DNA from 4 places in the Paenibacillus sp. FSL L8-0494 genome. Region 2 is predicted to be linked to each of the others. Evidence: riboswitches for the same ligand, from Rfam matches in the RefSeq annotation. Region 2 holds a riboswitch; each other region holds the start of a gene.
The links. Region 2 has a riboswitch for cobalamin ahead of metE (5-methyltetrahydropteroyltriglutamate--homocysteine S-methyltransferase). Riboswitches for the same ligand answer to the same signal wherever they lie in the genome.
Positions count from the first base shown of each region.

Region 1: it holds a riboswitch for cobalamin, as region 2 does, so the genes downstream of both, NYE35_RS04825 (DUF4430 domain-containing protein) here and metE (5-methyltetrahydropteroyltriglutamate--homocysteine S-methyltransferase) in region 2, are expected to answer to the same signal.
Region 3: it holds a riboswitch for cobalamin, as region 2 does, so the genes downstream of both, NYE35_RS02720 (anaerobic ribonucleoside triphosphate reductase) here and metE (5-methyltetrahydropteroyltriglutamate--homocysteine S-methyltransferase) in region 2, are expected to answer to the same signal.
Region 4: it holds a riboswitch for cobalamin, as region 2 does, so the genes downstream of both, NYE35_RS04160 (S-layer homology domain-containing protein) here and metE (5-methyltetrahydropteroyltriglutamate--homocysteine S-methyltransferase) in region 2, are expected to answer to the same signal.

Region 1 covers NZ_JBBOPQ010000001.1:1,086,223-1,090,439, reverse strand. Annotated here, with positions in the region: gene NYE35_RS04825 (DUF4430 domain-containing protein) at 1-1,955, opposite strand, end outside; cobalamin riboswitch at 2,126-2,328, opposite strand; gene NYE35_RS04820 (GAP1-N2 domain-containing protein) at 2,456-4,217, opposite strand, start outside.
Region 2 covers NZ_JBBOPQ010000001.1:4,993,184-4,997,400, reverse strand. Annotated here, with positions in the region: gene NYE35_RS22695 (FtsX-like permease family protein) at 1-88, shown strand, start outside; gene NYE35_RS22690 (DedA family protein) at 106-729, shown strand; gene NYE35_RS22685 (undecaprenyl-diphosphate phosphatase) at 780-1,640, shown strand; cobalamin riboswitch at 1,740-1,945, shown strand; gene metE (5-methyltetrahydropteroyltriglutamate--homocysteine S-methyltransferase) at 2,099-4,217, shown strand, end outside.
Region 3 covers NZ_JBBOPQ010000001.1:588,133-592,349, forward strand. Annotated here, with positions in the region: gene nrdG (anaerobic ribonucleoside-triphosphate reductase activating protein) at 1-229, opposite strand, end outside; gene NYE35_RS02720 (anaerobic ribonucleoside triphosphate reductase) at 226-2,211, opposite strand; cobalamin riboswitch at 2,454-2,688, opposite strand; gene NYE35_RS02725 (MTH1187 family thiamine-binding protein) at 3,067-3,375, shown strand; tRNA gene NYE35_RS02730 (tRNA-Thr) at 3,470-3,541, shown strand.
Region 4 covers NZ_JBBOPQ010000001.1:917,335-921,551, reverse strand. Annotated here, with positions in the region: gene NYE35_RS04160 (S-layer homology domain-containing protein) at 1-1,782, opposite strand, end outside; cobalamin riboswitch at 1,947-2,147, opposite strand; gene NYE35_RS04155 (cellulase family glycosylhydrolase) at 2,490-4,211, shown strand.

The DNA of each region.
Region 1 (4,217 bases), 3.9 Mb from region 2:
GAAAGCGCCACAGAATCTATAACCTGTGTATTTTCACCTGCATAATAGACAAGCACACGATCGGATTCCTGTAGTTCGAACGCATCCATACCCACACTTGGATATATCCACTCCCCGCCGCGTGATACTACGAAGCTCCACCATCCGTCGTAAGTACCTTGCGAAACTCCATGGATACCTGATACAAAGTTGCCATAAGACGATTTGGTGATATCTACTTTAAAATCATCGGTAGACCCTAGTTGCTGCAACGCTTCAAGAGCATTGGAGGCTTTTAAAGTCCCTTCACTAATCAATCCTTCCGGGCCTTCAACGGTAAGAGAAGCTGTTACATTCTTAGAAATTACCTTTATAGCTTTTGTATATTTAGCAATCGTTGGGGCTTTGCCTTCACGGTAGCCAGTTACAGTCAGTGTATAGTCACCTGCGGGCACATTTCCTGAGAATACGGCCTCACCTTTAGCATTCGTCGTTACCGTCTGAGCTCCAATTTGGACCTGAACACCCGCAGCTTTTGCAGTTACAGGAGAGGAAGTGTTCGTAGCAGCGTCCCATTTCCACGTCTTACTAGTTACAATGACGTTAAAAGAATCGCCCTCTTTAAGATTTGCTTTGGAAAGCGTAACGGAATCCACAAGCTTAGTGTCATCTCCGGCATAATAAACCAGTACCTGATCTGAATCTTTAAGTACAAAATCACTCATGCCTACATCGGGATTAATCCATTTTCCGTCACGTGATACAACATACATCCATCCGTCATAACCACCAAAGCTTCCAGCAGCAATACTTCCGATGCCAGTCACATAACTGCCCGAAGGATTCGTGATCGGCAAGTTCGTTTGAAGCGCCAGCTTCTCTAACGCTCCAAGTGCGTTGCCAGCATAGGCGTACCCTTGTGCCAACGTGGCCCGTGGTCCCTCAATCGTTACAGGAGCGTAGATGAGTGAGCTCTGAATGGAGGATTTGGAAAAATCGTATAGCTTACTGTTGCTTCCTTTATACAGCAAATTATAGGCAACCAGCGCCTGAAGCCCTTGCTCTGTCGCCAGAACATTACTGCTTCCACCACGGCTATGGGTGAAGCTACCATCAGCTAGACGATAGCTAAGCAGGTTCTCCATTAGATCCACATTGTTTTTGGTGTATTCTAATCCACTAGGATCAACTCCGAAGGATGTGAGTCCAAGGATTGCTTGTGCGCTACTTTCAACACTGTCACCGTAACCCCCATGGGTATCTTGAGCTGCGGATAACCAGGATACGGCTTGTAGCCCTGCTAAGTAGGCTTCGGGATTATTTTTATGTGCCGCCAGAGCCGTCAAGGTTATCGCTGTCATATCAGGCTCACTTGTGCCTGAGGTTAGTGCAAAGCCCCCATCCGGATTTTGTTTGGAGAGAATCTCCGTAAGAAGCTTATCCACCGTCCATTTCGCGTCACTTGGAATATTATATTTACCAGAATCCAGCGCAAGTAAAGCATATACCGGATTATTAAGCGTCTGTTCACCGAGCTTCCTATTATTATAAATTTTCTCAATCAGATTATAGCCGGGAGTTGATCCATTACCAGCAAAGCTAGTAGGATCTGCACCAATCGCTCTCACTGCGAGCACGATTCGAGCATAATCGGTGACATTGGCAAAATTCCCAGCTGCCTCTTTTACTTTTTTCTCAAGCTCTGAATGGTAACTAGCTGGCAGCTTGTACCCTGCTTGCGCTAATCCAATGGCTTGCCAATCAGATTGCACGCCACCTTTCAAGAGATATTCTGCAGCCGCATAAGTCGCATCCGCAACATTAATCCGTTCCGCAACAGTTGCTTCCAGACCAGAGCCAGCGCTCGCTTCTGCAAATATTTGTCCTGCCGGAACAAGAGATGTTCCTAGAATTGAAATGACCACGAATAAGGCCAGCCCAAGTGCTACAAACTTGGAAGACATGATTTTCTTCATTGTTTAACCTCTTTCTGAATAAGAATGGGTACTGCTGGGAATAAGACGCATAACATAAAGACCGCCCCTTTGGAGGGCGGTCAGGGAAGATTACAAATCGAGGCTGCGGCGCTTGCTTCCTGCCGATAGTCCATCTGTATATGTTCCACATTCTTACCCCACGAAGAATAGAAACGCTCACAAAAAAGGCAGGTCTCCTGGCTAATGCTTCATCGCTGTTCTTCACCTTCCCACCCTACCTTCAGGGCAGTGGCTTATAGAAGAAACGCTCCGCACATACAGTGGCGGGACCGCGCCGGACTCTTGCACCGGACTTCCCTTTTAAGCAGACGACTAGATTGATAGAGTCTGCACCTTTTCCAGTATGTAGTATCTTATTTTGACATCCATAATCATATCTATTAATACATAGCATGTCTATAGAAAAGCTTAGTAAGGGCAGCAAAAAAATGAACAGCAATACGCCACCTGCCGGTAGGTATTGCTGTTCAGAAAGCTTGTTATTCGGCTGTTCCTTCCGGACTTGCAGTTGGGGAAGGTTCAGCACTTGAATCAGAAGCTGGTGGAATATTAGGGTCGGGATCTACGATCAATGTAAATCTTCCGGCTTTAATCATACTTTTCTCTAGAATTGTCGCTCCAGGCTCCAATGTAACCTCAACCTGATATGATGGTTGTTCACCTTCAGTCACAGCTGTTGCGGAAGGCAACCCAGTGCTGTCCTCAGTATCAGAGGAAGGCGTAGGAGACGGAGAAGCATCAGCTACTGCGTTAGTAGCATCTGCACCTTCTGCTGTTCCTCCAGTAGTGCCAGCGGCATCTGAATCGTCAGCGGCGTTTCCCTCATCCGTCCCATCCGTTGACGGCACTGGACAAGTGCCATTCGTAGCAGCGACCTTAAAGCTTTTATCTATCTCTGTAGACGAAGACATTGAACTAATCTCAGTCGGTTGAAACTGCACACAGTCATCTGCACTTGCGAAGGTGAACACCAATATGCTGCTCCCCTTATCTCCTTCGTCGCTCTGATCCTTCAAGTATACTGAAGCCGGAGGCAGCACATTGCCTGCACTCTGAACAGGGGTCGGCTCAGGGCTTGTCCCCGGCAGAGCCGTCTTCGTATCATCCGGACGCAGCATACTGAATACGATAATTGCAATAATCACCAGAATACCCGTAATGGAGCCGGAGATTAAGAGTCGAAATCGGCTGCGGCTGATCCAGCGCGCCAGCGGGGAAGCCAGTTGGGAGCGGGCTTCATTGTACACATTTTGCAGAGCAGGCCGAGCTGCCGCGACATAGTTCTTTCGGAATTCCCGATTCTTGAACGCTTCACGATCACTGCTCAGGAAATACTTCAGAATCGCTTTGCGGTAACCCGGTTGCAGCTTTTTATTCGAAACCGTAAATAAAGGATTGCCTTGCGACCAAGCAAAAAACCGATAGATGATTTCTTTGTCGGAACCGGCTTTACGCTTTAGCAGCTCCAGAAGCGCATCGTAATCCAGCGGACCCCCTTCACGCTGAGTTGTATAGTAGAAGGCTAGCGGAAGCCGTTCAAAGGGTTCCAGAACACGCGCCTCTTTTAGCAAACGACGACCCAGTAGCTGCACATCGTCTAGTTCCTGCGGAGACAATCCTGTAAAAATCTCTTCATTCGGCTTCTCTTCACCAAACCAGCGGTATGCTGCACGCAGCGCATTCTCTTTCTGCTTGCTAATCCTATCCAGTGGCGGCTGCCAATCGACAACATTACCATACCGTAAAAAAACTACCTCCAGAAGCTCCTCCTGCGTCATATCGGAAAGCGATAAGCGGTTCAGTAAGAATCTATCTGCTGAAGCAGCAAGATCCTGCATTAGGGAGAGTGCCTTAGGAGCAACTCCTGTTCCTTTGCGGCGATCTTTTTCTGCCTTATCTACAATTTCATGAATTTCCGCTACAGAAGCCACCGGATCATGTTCCAGCTGGAGCTTTTCAAGCAAATAATCCTTCACAGCATTTTGAGCAAAAGACTGCTCTAACGCCACTGGCAGGAACCGCCCCCAATGGAGTACAAAGCTCAGTATATCCGCAGATCTGGACGCCGCAGCTAGTCTTGATTCCATATAAGGCTCAAGTAGCTGCTTACGGAAATATGTTTCAGACATCACGCGCTGGAAGTAGGCTCCACTTAACTCATCATTACTCTCAATGATCCCGTAAGCGGCACTCAAGATATCCTTGCGGCCCGCTTCCACACTATGAAGCATCCCATTGATG
Region 2 (4,217 bases):
GTTACTCGGATATTTGGCTGCTCAAGGACTATACTTCTTTTTTATTCGCAGCCGCTATTTACGCAACCTGAAGAAGAACTTGATATGAGAAATGGGGGTAACAAGATGCAAGCATGGATTACAGATTTTATGGAGCAGTTTGGTTACTTCGGTATTTTTCTGATGCTGGCCTTTGAAAATATATTTCCACCAATTCCTTCAGAAGTGATCCTGCCCTTTGGAGGATTTATGACCACTACGACGAGCTTAACGATCCCTGGTGTAATCATTGCTGCCACGGCTGGATCACTACTGGGTGCAGTAATTCTCTATTATATTGGCCGATTATTGGATGTGAGCCGGTTAGAGAAACTGGTTGAACGCTGGGGGGGCCTAATTCGCGTCACTAAAAAAGATATCCACAAGGCTGACGCCTGGTTTGATAAATATGGCTACTGGACTGTATTGTTTTGTCGGATGGTTCCGCTGGTCCGCAGTCTGATTTCGATTCCGGCGGGAATGTCGGGCATGAAATTTGGAGTATTTATGATCTTCACAACGATTGGCACATTGGGATGGAATTTGCTGCTTGTGCTTATTGGCGCGGCTTTAGGAGAATCCTGGGAAGACATTGCTATGTACATGGACGTGTACTCCAATGTAGTCTATGTACTAATTGCTGGTGGATTAGTTATTCTTGGGTTTCTGTACTTCCGCAAACGCAGCCGGAGAATGAACACTGAGGGCTAAGCGGGTAGTGGACTGATAATAGAAATGACTATTGAAAAGGAGGGAAACACATGGAGCTATTAACGATTATTAAAGCCATTATTTTGGGGCTTGTTGAAGGTTTAACCGAATTTGCTCCAGTATCCTCCACGGGTCATATGATTATTGTTGATGATATGTGGCTGAAATCACAGGAGTTATTTGGACAATATACGGCAAATACCTTCAAAATAGTTATTCAACTGGGTTCTATATTAGCGGTTGTTGTGATTTTTAGAAATCGATTCATTGATCTGTTGGGCTTAAGGCGTTTCAGCCGTAAGCAGTTGGACCCTGTAACAGAGAAGCTACCGCAGTTAGAGCAGGGGGGGCACCTCAAGCTGACACAGGTTCTGGTAGGGTTAGTGCCTGCAGGTGTGTTAGGTGTTCTGTTTAATGATTATATTGATGAGCATTTATTCTCTACCTCAACGGTGTTAATTGGTCTAGTGATCGGGGCTATATTAATGATTATTGCGGATCTGTTTGGGCCGAAGAAGATCAGAACTGAGAGTGTAGATCAGATTACATACAAACAGGCACTTGGTGTAGGTCTTGTACAGTGTTTTTCGTTATGGCCTGGATTTTCACGCTCGGGCTCGACGATTTCTGGTGGCGTAATCCTCGGGATGAGCCATCGTGCCGCTGCTGATTTTACGTTTATTATGGCAGTACCCATCATGGCAGGTGCCAGTCTGTTGTCACTGATGAAGAACTGGCAATATTTCACCATGGACGCGCTGCCGTTTTTTATTGCAGGCTTTATTAGTGCCTTCCTATTTGCGCTGTTATCGATGCGTTTCTTCTTAAAACTGATCAATCGTATCAAGCTCTTACCGTTTGCTATATACCGTATAATTCTTGCTGCTGTAGTATATTTCGTATTTTTCTAAGTCCGTTATAAGGAATCGATATAACAGAAGCCCCAGTAATCTATTGCAGATTGCTGGGGCTTTCACGTATGATGACATCAGATTAAGACACTCAAATGATGAATGATATCGGAGACAGGTGCTGACCGGAAAATAGTAATTCGGTAGGCTTAATAGGGAAATTCGGTTCGAAGCCGATGCGGTCCCGCCACTGTAACGGAAGAATCTCGAGCAACAGAGGTCACTGGCAATTTACTACTGCTGGGAAGACTGCTCAAGATGTTGACGCCGCTAGCCAGGAGACCTGCCTGTTTCAACAGCACTGCTTCACCTACGGAAGATAGGGAGGTGTTAGACGTACCATGGGTATATCATGGGCGTCTTTCCCTTTGACTTTTTTAGGGAAGGGCGCTCTTTTTTATAGGAAAGCAAGTAGTTTTGGAGTTTGAAATAAGAGATTGAAGAGGGAGTGTATCGAAATGACGAATAAGGTAAAAGTAAGCAATCTTGGATATCCGAGAATCGGAAAGAACCGCGAATGGAAAAAGGCACTGGAGGCATTCTGGCAGGGGAAAATAAATGAGGAGCAATTCCGCTCCGAAATGGCAGCAATCCAGCTGCAGCATTTGAAGACCCAGCAAGAAGCAGGAATTGAGCTTATTCCGGTAAATGATTTTACATTTTATGATCATGTGTTGGATGCGGCTGTTATGTTTGGAATCGTACCTCCACGGTATGCGTATGATGGCGGCGACATCGGGCTTGATCTTTATTTTGCAATGGCCCGTGGTAATGCTGAGGCTACTGCCTGCGAGATGACCAAATGGTTCAATACGAACTATCACTATATCGTTCCAGAGATCGGCACACAAACACCACGCCTGACTGAAAACAAACCTCTAGCGGCTTATCGTTTTGCTAAATCGCAGGCAGGGATTGAAGGTAAACCGGTACTTTTAGGTCTGTATACCTTCCTTAAGCTGTCCAAAGGTTACGCAGCGGCAGATATCGCCAAGATTGCTGCACGTTTTGTTCCAGTCTATGTTCAACTGCTACAGGAACTGAAGCAAGAAGGGGTAAGCTGGGTACAAATCGATGAGCCAGCGATTGTTACAGGCATAAGTAAAGAAGAATTAACACTGCTTAACTCGATATACACAGACATTGCCGGCTCCGTGCCGGGCTTGAATATTATTTTACAGACGTATTTTGAAGCTGCTGAGCCGCTGGAGGCACTGCTAGAGCTGCCTGTTCAAGGCTTGGGTCTTGACTTTGTGCACGATGGTGGAACGAATCTGGCTTCCATCGAACGTCTTGGCTGGCCGAAGGACAAATGGCTGGGTGCCGGAATTATTGATGGACGGAACATTTGGCGTTCCGATTTAGACGCCAAGCTGCAACTGGTAGAAAAGCTCAGCATTCATGTACCGCTTGATCGTCTTATTCTTCAGCCTTCTTGCAGTCTGCTGCATGTCCCAGTCACCGTTCAAGGTGAAGTGAAGCTGAAGGCGACAGTTAAGAATGCGTTAGCCTTTGCCGATGAGAAGCTTAAAGAGCTTAGTCTGCTCGGAGCAGCCATCGCAGATAAAGGAGAAGCTTCTCAAGCAGCGCTGGCCGCTAGTCGTGAAGCTATTGCAGCGTTCCGCGCACTACCTGAGCGTGGCCGTAAGGATGTGGCGGAGCAAGTGCTTGCACTTGCAGCTCTACCAGACCAACGCAGTCTGCCTTTTGCTGAGCGCTTAAAGGTGCAGCAAGAGAAATGGCAGCTTCCACTTCTGCCAACCACTACAATTGGTAGCTTTCCGCAGACAGTCGAAGTGCGCCAGGCGAGATTGAAATGGCGTAAAGGGGTCTGGAATCAGGAGCGTTATGATGGATTTGTTCGTGAGCAGATCGCGGATGCAATTACCTTCCAAGAAAAGCTAGGTCTGGATGTTCTGGTCCACGGCGAGTTCGAGCGTACAGATATGGTGGAGTTTTTCGGAGAAAAGCTGGATGGATACTTGTTTACTAGTAATGGCTGGGTTCAATCCTACGGTTCCCGTTGCGTTAAGCCGCCGGTGATCTACGCGGATATTGCATTTATACAGCCTATGACTGTTAAAGAAAGCGTCTATGCACAATCGTTGACGAAGCTTCCGGTTAAAGGAATGTTGACGGGCCCTGTTACTATCCTCAATTGGTCATTTGTACGTGATGATCTCAGCCGGGAAGAGGTAGCCAATCAAATTGCTCTTGCCCTTCGCCATGAAGTAAAAGCGTTGGAAGATGCAGGCATCGAAATGATTCAAGTGGATGAGCCGGCTATTCGTGAAGGACTTCCGCTAAAGGCAGAAGACCGTGAGCATTACCTGAACTGGGCAGTGAAGTCGTTCCGTGTTGCCACGAACCATGTGAAGGCTACGACACAAATTCATACGCATATGTGCTATAGCGAATTTAATGACATGATCGATTCAATATCGGCTATGGATGCTGATGTAATCTCCATTGAGACTTCACGTAGCCATGGTGAGCTGATTATCAGCTTTGAGGAGCAGGCCTATGATAAAGGAATCGGTCTTGGAGTGTACGACATCCATAGCCCGCGGGTTCCAG
Region 3 (4,217 bases), 4.4 Mb from region 2:
AAAAAGGATCGCCGCCTGCCAGTGTCAGACCATCCAGCAAAGGGTTAGCGGCGATTTCTGCAATAATTTCATGTTGTCGTTCTAAGGTGAAGACTTCTCCATATTTAAAGTTCCATGTCTCGGGATTAAAACATCCCGGGCAACGATGGCGGCAGCCGCTGAGAAAGAGGACGGCCCGCATGCCCTCTCCCTCGTTAATCGACTCCGGATAGTAACCGCAAATATTCATAGATGCTTAACGCGATCCCGTACTTCAGCTTGTTTGGCGGCATTAAAGCGGGTCTGATAGTCGCCGGTTAAATAACCTGTAACTCTGCGCAAACGGCGGATGTGCACGTCATTCTCATGTGCGTTGCAGGAAGGACAGTTTGTCCCAATTACGCCTTCGTATCCACAGCTGGAGCAGCGGTCAATCGGATGGTTAATGCTGAAATAGCTGACCTGTTGTTCGAGCGCATATTTAATGATTTTGATAAAAGCCGATGGGTTGTTGCGGGCATTGCCGTTTAATTCGACATAAGAAATAGCCCCGGCATTGCAATATTCATGGAAAGGAGCTTCCAAGCTGATCTTCTGAGCAGCACCCAGATCGAAGTATACAGGGATGTGAAAAGAGTTCGTATAATATTCACGGTCGGTTACGCCCGGAATGGAACCCAGTACCTTGCGGTCAACTTTTGTGAATTTACCGGACAAACCTTCTGCTGGAGTTGCGAACAGAGTGATGTTGAGATCCAGTTCCTCACTTTTCCGATCGCAATAGTCCCGCATATGACGCACAATAGCCAGCGCCTTGGCATGAACTTCCATATCCTCGCCATGGTGTTTGCCGTACATAGCTTTCATACATTCCGCCATACCGATGAAGCCAAGAGACAGACTGCCATGCTTTAGCAGATCGCCTACAGTGTCATCAGGTGCAAGATGCTCGCCGCCTTCCCAGACGCCTTCTCGCATCATGAAATCGGAAGCTTTAGCTTTTTGTGCGGTTTGAATGTGGAACCGATGAAGAAGTCCTTCCAGCGCAATATCCATATAATGATTTAGATCTTCATAGAAGCCAGCTTCGTCTGCGATGGTACGTCTGCCTGTTACTGTGCCGTGTGCCAGACCTAGCCGAACCAGATTCAGTGTATTAAAGGAAAGGTTGCCCTTTCCAGAGCAATGATTACGACCAAAACGGTCACCGAGCACTCGGGTTCGGCAGCCCATTGTAGCGAACTCCGTATCAGGATCACTTGGATCATAATACTGCAAGTTGAGCGGAGCGTCCAGATTAGCGAAGTTTGGATATAGTCTGCGCGCAGAACATTCAGCCGCTTTTAGGAACAGTTCATAGTTAGGATCGCCTTGTTGTTGATTGATTCCTTGCTTGCATTTGAAGATTTGAATCGGGAACACTGGTGTTTCTCCGCTGCCAAGTCCGTTCATAGTTGCGGTTAGCAGAGAACTGATCACAAGCTGACCTTCTGGTGAAGTACAAGTACCGTAGTTGATGCTGGTAAACGGTATTTGTCCACCGGATCGGCTGGACATGGTATTCAGATTATGTACCATACTTTCAGCCGCTTGCAGGGTTTCGATTTCGGTTTCCTTTAGTGCAAAACGGAACGCTCTTGGATATAACTCCGCCAGATCGGTCCGGCTCATCGTAATCTCGCCCAAAGATTCATCAGCTTGTCCTTCTTCAAAATAATCCAGACCCTTGCGGAACAGCTTGGCGAAGGATTTGGTTACATAAGGTGCCAGATCATAGTCGAGTTTATTGGCGGATACACCACCATATTGAGCATTTTGCTGGGATTGGAAAATAATCGCTACCAGAGACATAGCAGTCATTATTGAGTTCGGAGGACGAACGCTGCCGTTGCCGGTATTGAAACCTTCACGGAGAAGTTTATCAAACGGGATAAAAATACAGTTCGTCGTTCCAATCGCGTATTGATCCAGATCATGCACATAGACGACATTGTCATCAATAGCCTGCACTAGCTGCGGCGGCATCGTAAAATTGCGGGCGTACCATTTTGAATATTCACTGCCGAACTTGCTCATTTTACCGGAGAAACTCTCTCCATTCAAATTGGCATTCTCGCGCAATAGGTCCATATCCCGACTGTCGATAATATCCCGGCCTAAATCAATGAGCTCTTCTAAAAGAACTTCCCGTGCATTTTCTACTCCATTAAATTGTCTCTCCAACAACGTCATTGTACAGCTCTCCTCTCAGTATAAAAGAAAAACATCTATCATCAAATCCATATATCCATAGGAAGTTGGACTGCCATAAGCAGTCGTATATTTGTTCTGATTACATAAAAAAAGCATCCCCTACCCGAGGATGGCAGAAAATGCCCGATGCGTTATGTAAATATCCACACGGATATTTGCAGAGGTCTCTACGTAGATGACCGCATGCGGACACCATCCCTGTTCCTCGCAGGCATCAATAGTTGGTGTCGTCGAAACAGGTAGGTCTCCTGGCTTCCGTGGGATCTCTCGGCGCCTTCCCAAGGGTGTTCCTAACCCTCAGTGGCATCTGCCGGGAGATGTGGATTCTCAAGCTTCCCAGAAGCTTAAGAAGGCCATCCGGTTACAGTGGCGGGACCGCAGCGGATTCTCACCGCGCTTCCCTATTAAGCTCTAAATCCGGTTAAGGATCAAAGCGCCTGTCTCCACTATATTTTGTTGTCGTTAGATAAAAATAACCCAAGATGTTGTGTTTGTAAACAGTTTTTTAGAAAACCCGCGCGGGGAGCGGGTTCTTTAAAAGTACTCCACAAATGATCCACAGGCTGTCCATAAGTAATCCACAATTGATCCACAGGGAGATGCGAAATGATTCATAAATTGTCCGAAAAGATGCCACAAAGAGTCCATAAATATAGTGCAGATGACCCTAGAATTTGCGCATGAGAAAATACTCTTAGCCCAAAGTCATATTTTGGAGTAATCAGAAGAAATAGAAGAGATAAGGGAGGATAATCTTGCTTAGTTTGTGACAGAGCGGTGGAATTGTTACAATGGAAGAAGATAGGTACTATAAAATTTCGAGGAGGTATTCTCATGCCTATTGCTGAAGTTACAGTTATTCCAATTGGAACAGGCAGTACCAGTCTTAGCAGCTATGTTGCGGATATGCAGCGGGTGCTGAAGACAGTAGAAGGGATTACATATGAACTTACGTCCATGGGGACGATCATCGAAGGGCCTCTGCAACGCATTTTTGCCGCGGTAGAAGCTTTGCATGAGTCTCCTTTTGCCGCAGGTGCAGAACGTGTCTCTACCTCACTTAAAATAGACGACCGCCGCGATAAACCCTCCACTAGCCGTGGAAAGTTAGAGTCTGTGGAGCGTAAGCTACAGGTAGATTAGCAGTTTAGGAGGGCGGAAAACAGGGAGAAATAGGCTTGCGTTTCTGGCTGAAAGTTGTATAATATTTTTTGTTTGACAGAAAAATCAGCCTTAAGCTGGTGTAGCTCAGGGGTAGAGCAACGCACTCGTAATGCGTAGGCCGGGGGTTCAATTCCCTTCACCAGCATCCCAAAAAACCATATGTGGCGCGGATTTCCGAGGGTTCGGGACCGCGTCATTTTTCATTGAATCCCCTGACTTCTACCATTCTTCTAAAAGATAAGACATGGCGAAATCGCTAATGAAAACGGTATGACTAGTGGTCACTGTCGAGCAGATGGAAGGTGTGTCGCAAGCTGACAGCAGTCAGAATGAAGGATGGTGGAGGAGGAGCAGCATAAGCTGCTTTTCTCTTGCGGGGGCAGATTGGTTAGATGGTAATTACTATAAAAATAAAAAAAGACACCACAAGGTGTCTTAGTACAGATACTTTTCGCTCGAATTTCACGAGCTCGTCAGTGAACTGAGTTCATAAGCAAGACTGGCTACGGCTAACAGATGAAGAGATAAAGTAATATCAATGTTAAAATGTGCGGTAATATTAATTTTCATAGATAACCACGCTCCTAAAGTATAAATACACATAAAGAAAACTTTATAAAGCGCTTGGCCTGCCATCATCAGTGCCAGGTAGCCATCCTGTACAGACGCCTTAGCGTTTCGACAGTAACATTATACTTAATGTTTTGTGTTTTGCAAACCAAAGCCCCCTTAAGACTGAAATAATGAGCAATGTGACAATTATGTCATTCTGAATTGAATATTGTTAGGTTAATCGATGGGGAAGTTTACGTGTCTCCCTT
Region 4 (4,217 bases), 4.1 Mb from region 2:
TGCATCAATAAGCGAATTTCCACTTTTAACAAATCTAGCGTCCGTGTGCGGATCTACACCTACACCAGTTAAGGCTACAATTACCTGCGAGATACTCTCGCTGCTAGTGCTTCCCCAGCTTGTAAATCCGCCTTGATTGTTTTGGTTATCGGACAGCCATTGGATGGCCCGATCCACGGCAGTTTTTACATCATCACGGGATGCATAATAAGGTGCAAGAGCTTGCATCGCCATCGCAGTCATATCGACATCTGCTTTGGTTACGCCTAATGCCCAGCCACCAGCTTCTGCTGTACCTTTTTTAACCTCTTTATCTAAAATGTACTGAACTAGTTTTTCTCTTGTGGTCTGTTCTGTAATTCCTTCAACTACAGGGATCTCATAGTTATGGCTATCTAGCGCAATCAGAGCAAAAATCGGACCATTATTGCCTTGCTTTTGGATATATTGATAATCAGCGAGTGCTTTTCTCAGATCATATCCCGCAACATTTGTGATATCTTTTCCGATAGAGGTAAGCCCTAGAATCGCTCTGGAATTCTCTGTGCTTTTATTGGCGTCGAGTTTTCCATCCTCTTTAATGATCGATGCTATTTTCGTCGCTACATTGTTGTAATAAAGATCGTAATAACCGTTAGGTACTGTATAGTTCGCCCGTGCCAGAGAAAGGATCGACCATTCTCCACTACCTGTACCAAACGACGGATTCTTTACAGTGTTTAGAATATAGGCAAGGCTTTTATCTAACTGTTGTTTGACGGCAACTGTAGTTTCCAGTTTGTAAGTAACTTGATAAGTTACATTTGTTTTGTTTCCAGCTCCGTCAAGAGCCGTTACAGTAATTGCATTACTGCCTGAATTCAGAGAAGCTTTGTACTCCCCATTCGCAGGTGATAAAGTAACACCATTCAGCTTCACTTCTGGAATGATGTCACTATATACATTGTCTGTGACAGCTACTTTGAAGCTTATTTCTTTATTGGATACTTCCTGTTTATCTTGTATGCCACTTACTGTAATAACAGGGGGTTCTATGTCTAATGCATGGTTAAGCCCTACAAGTGCATGATCTACACTTATTTGAGAGCTTGCCATATTTTCGAGCACGGAATAGGCTTGATAAACTGCCGATTGTACTACTGGTCTGTCCAAAATAGTTTCTTTATTAGGGTCACTGTTAATCTCGGCGATTTCCGCAGTTAAAGCATCCTTATTGGCAAGTTGAACTGGGATTTCTCCCCAGCCACCAAGATCAGAACCATAGCCATAAGTGGTGAACTGAGTTCGAATGATATCACCGTCTTGAGGCTTATAATCGGTCATCCCAAACGGAGGAAACACATTATTTACTGCATACATCCAACCCGACATGGAAGTATAGTCAAACTGACTTAACCACTCTGGGTCTGCTTTAGTGCCGACTGTATTCCCATCAGCTGAAATCATATCTAAAATATATTGTGGAATATTGACTTCGCTTCTGCCACTATCTTTAACTTCTGATAAATAAAAACCACTATCTATATTTCCTAAATATCTATAATTCCCATCTCCTAGCGCACGTGTTATTAAAGATGCGCCATTATCGCCTTCATAAATCGGAACTTTAATAGGTTCCTTAATATACCCTTGGCCTACGGTGAATTTCTCTACGGCTACAGTTACGTACCCTTTAAGAGTAGAGCTTGCTCCATTTGCTTGAGCCGGGATAACACTTGTAGAGAATGTCGTGATAAATACAGCTACAATGAGTAACCACGCTAAAAACTTATTTTTCTTCATTTTTCCATAACCCTTCCCTTCATACCTATGATAAAAAAACAGAATAAACTTTCTTATAACCACAAAAAAACCACTCAACATAAACGTCAAGAGGTTAAGATAGTGAACCACAATACTAGCTGGCAAACACTATTCAAGCACCTCTCTATCGATCGTAGAGTTTGATGGTGTAACAGAAAAAGGCAGATATTCTGGCTCAAGTATCATCACCCTTACTGCCTTCCCAGTTTCCCAGTGGCATTTTGCAAGGACTCCTCTTTCACAGCGGCGGGACCGCGCGGGATTCACACCCGCTTTCCATTTAACCAATCTATGATTGTACTTCCGCAACATTCATAGTTGGCACCTATTTCTAATTTTAAATTTTCATGCTTCATCATATCTAATATATATGCTTTTGTCATGTTATATTTCTTTTTTGTATAACGGGCAGCTAGAGATAATCCTATTGAATAACCAATTTCTACGAGTAGGGATATTTAAATAATTTCTTTATCCAACTGTGGGGAAAATTAATTTAAATCACTAATTCTTATATGAATTTGCCACAAATTAGTAAGGTACTCGCTGAGTGAATTCTATGTTAGGGTATATTCAGAAAGCGTTTACAAAAATAACAGTGGAGGTGTTCGTGTTCATCTAACCACCAAGTACAGCGTCAAAGCCAGGTCCAAGCATCCTAAATTTATCTCACAAAGGAGAATTCAATGACTACGCGAATCCAGAAATCCTTCTTATCATTGACACTTGTCACCGCTCTTCTGCTCTCTCTGTTCTCATCCATGGCTGCAGCTGCAACTAAGGATGAGCAACAAGCTAAGGCAGCGCCAAAGAGTAAGATCCAATCCTATGTAGACGAAATGCAGCCCGGATGGAACCTCGGTAATACTTTAGATGCTACAGGTGAGGACGAAACCTCCTGGGGCAATCCTCGTGTGACCCAAGAACTTATTAAAAAGATCGCCGCTCAAGGCTATAAAAGTATTCGGATTCCTGTGACCTGGGATACTCACATGGGTGCGGCACCAGACTATACCCTAGAAAAAGCCTACCTCGACCGTGTGGAAGAAGTTGTCGGCTGGGCACTGGACGCCAAGCTTTATGTCATGATTAATGTCCATCATGATTCCTGGCTATGGGTAAGCCATATGGAAGAAAAACACGATGAAACGCTGGCGCGTTATAATGCAGCCTGGACTCAAATTGCCGATCGCTTTAAGGACAAATCAGATAAGCTGATGTTCGAGAGCATAAATGAGCCTCGGTTCACCGATGGTGGAAGCACAGACGAAGCAAAAATGGAGCAAATGCTTACTGAACTCAATAACTCCTTCTATCAGATCGTGCGGAAATCCGGTGGGAAAAACAACCTCCGCCCACTTGTATTGCCTTCATTAGAGTCTTCACCTACACAAACAAGAATGGATCATCTCTATAAGACGATTACGGCTCTAAACGATCCGAATATTATTGCGACCGTTCACTTCTATGGCTTCTGGCCTTTTAGTGTGAACATTGCCGGCTACACCACATTTGAAAAAGATACAAAAAACGATATCACTCAAACTTTTGATAACGTTTACAATACATTTGTAGCTAAAGGCATCCCTGTCATCGTCGGCGAATTTGGTTTATTAGGTTTCGATAAAGACACAGGTGTGATTGAACAGGGCGAGAAGCTTAAATTCTTCGAGTATCTGACTTATTATTTGAAAGAAAAGAAAATGACTTCCATGCTCTGGGATAACGGGCAGCATTTCAACCGTAAAACTTATAAGTGGTCTGATCCTGAACTCCACAATGTATTAATGTCTGGTCTGAAGGAGCGTTCCTCCAGCACCGAAAGCGATTTGGTCTACCTAAAAAAAGGTGCACAAATCAAAGATACCAAGGTTAAGCTAAACCTGAACGGCAATAAGCTAACCACCATTAGTGCCAACGGAAAATATCTGACCAAAGGTAAAGATTACACATTAAATGGTGAGGAGCTCATCCTCAAAGCCAGCCAACTCAAAAAGCTCACAGCTTCCCAAAAATACGGTGAAAATGCCGTGCTGACTCTGAAATTCAACAAGGGTGTTGCGTGGAGACTTAAGGTGATTGTGTATGACACAGCTAAATTAAGCGATGCAAAAGGCACGACTGAATCCTTTGCCATTCCGACCACCTTTAATGGTAACCAGCTTGCCACAATGGAAGCTGTATATACCGCTGGTGGCAATGCAGGTCCGCAGGACTGGACTCCATTTAAGGAATTCGGCAATACCTTCTCACCTTCTTATAACACTAAAGAAATCAAGCTGCTTCCCGCGTTCTTTAAAGATGTTAAAGACGGCGAGGTTATCCTAAAATTCCACTTCTGGAATGGGGATATCATCACCTACAAGATCACGAAGAGCGGAGCAAACGTTGTAGGAAAGTCCTCTTAAGCATCC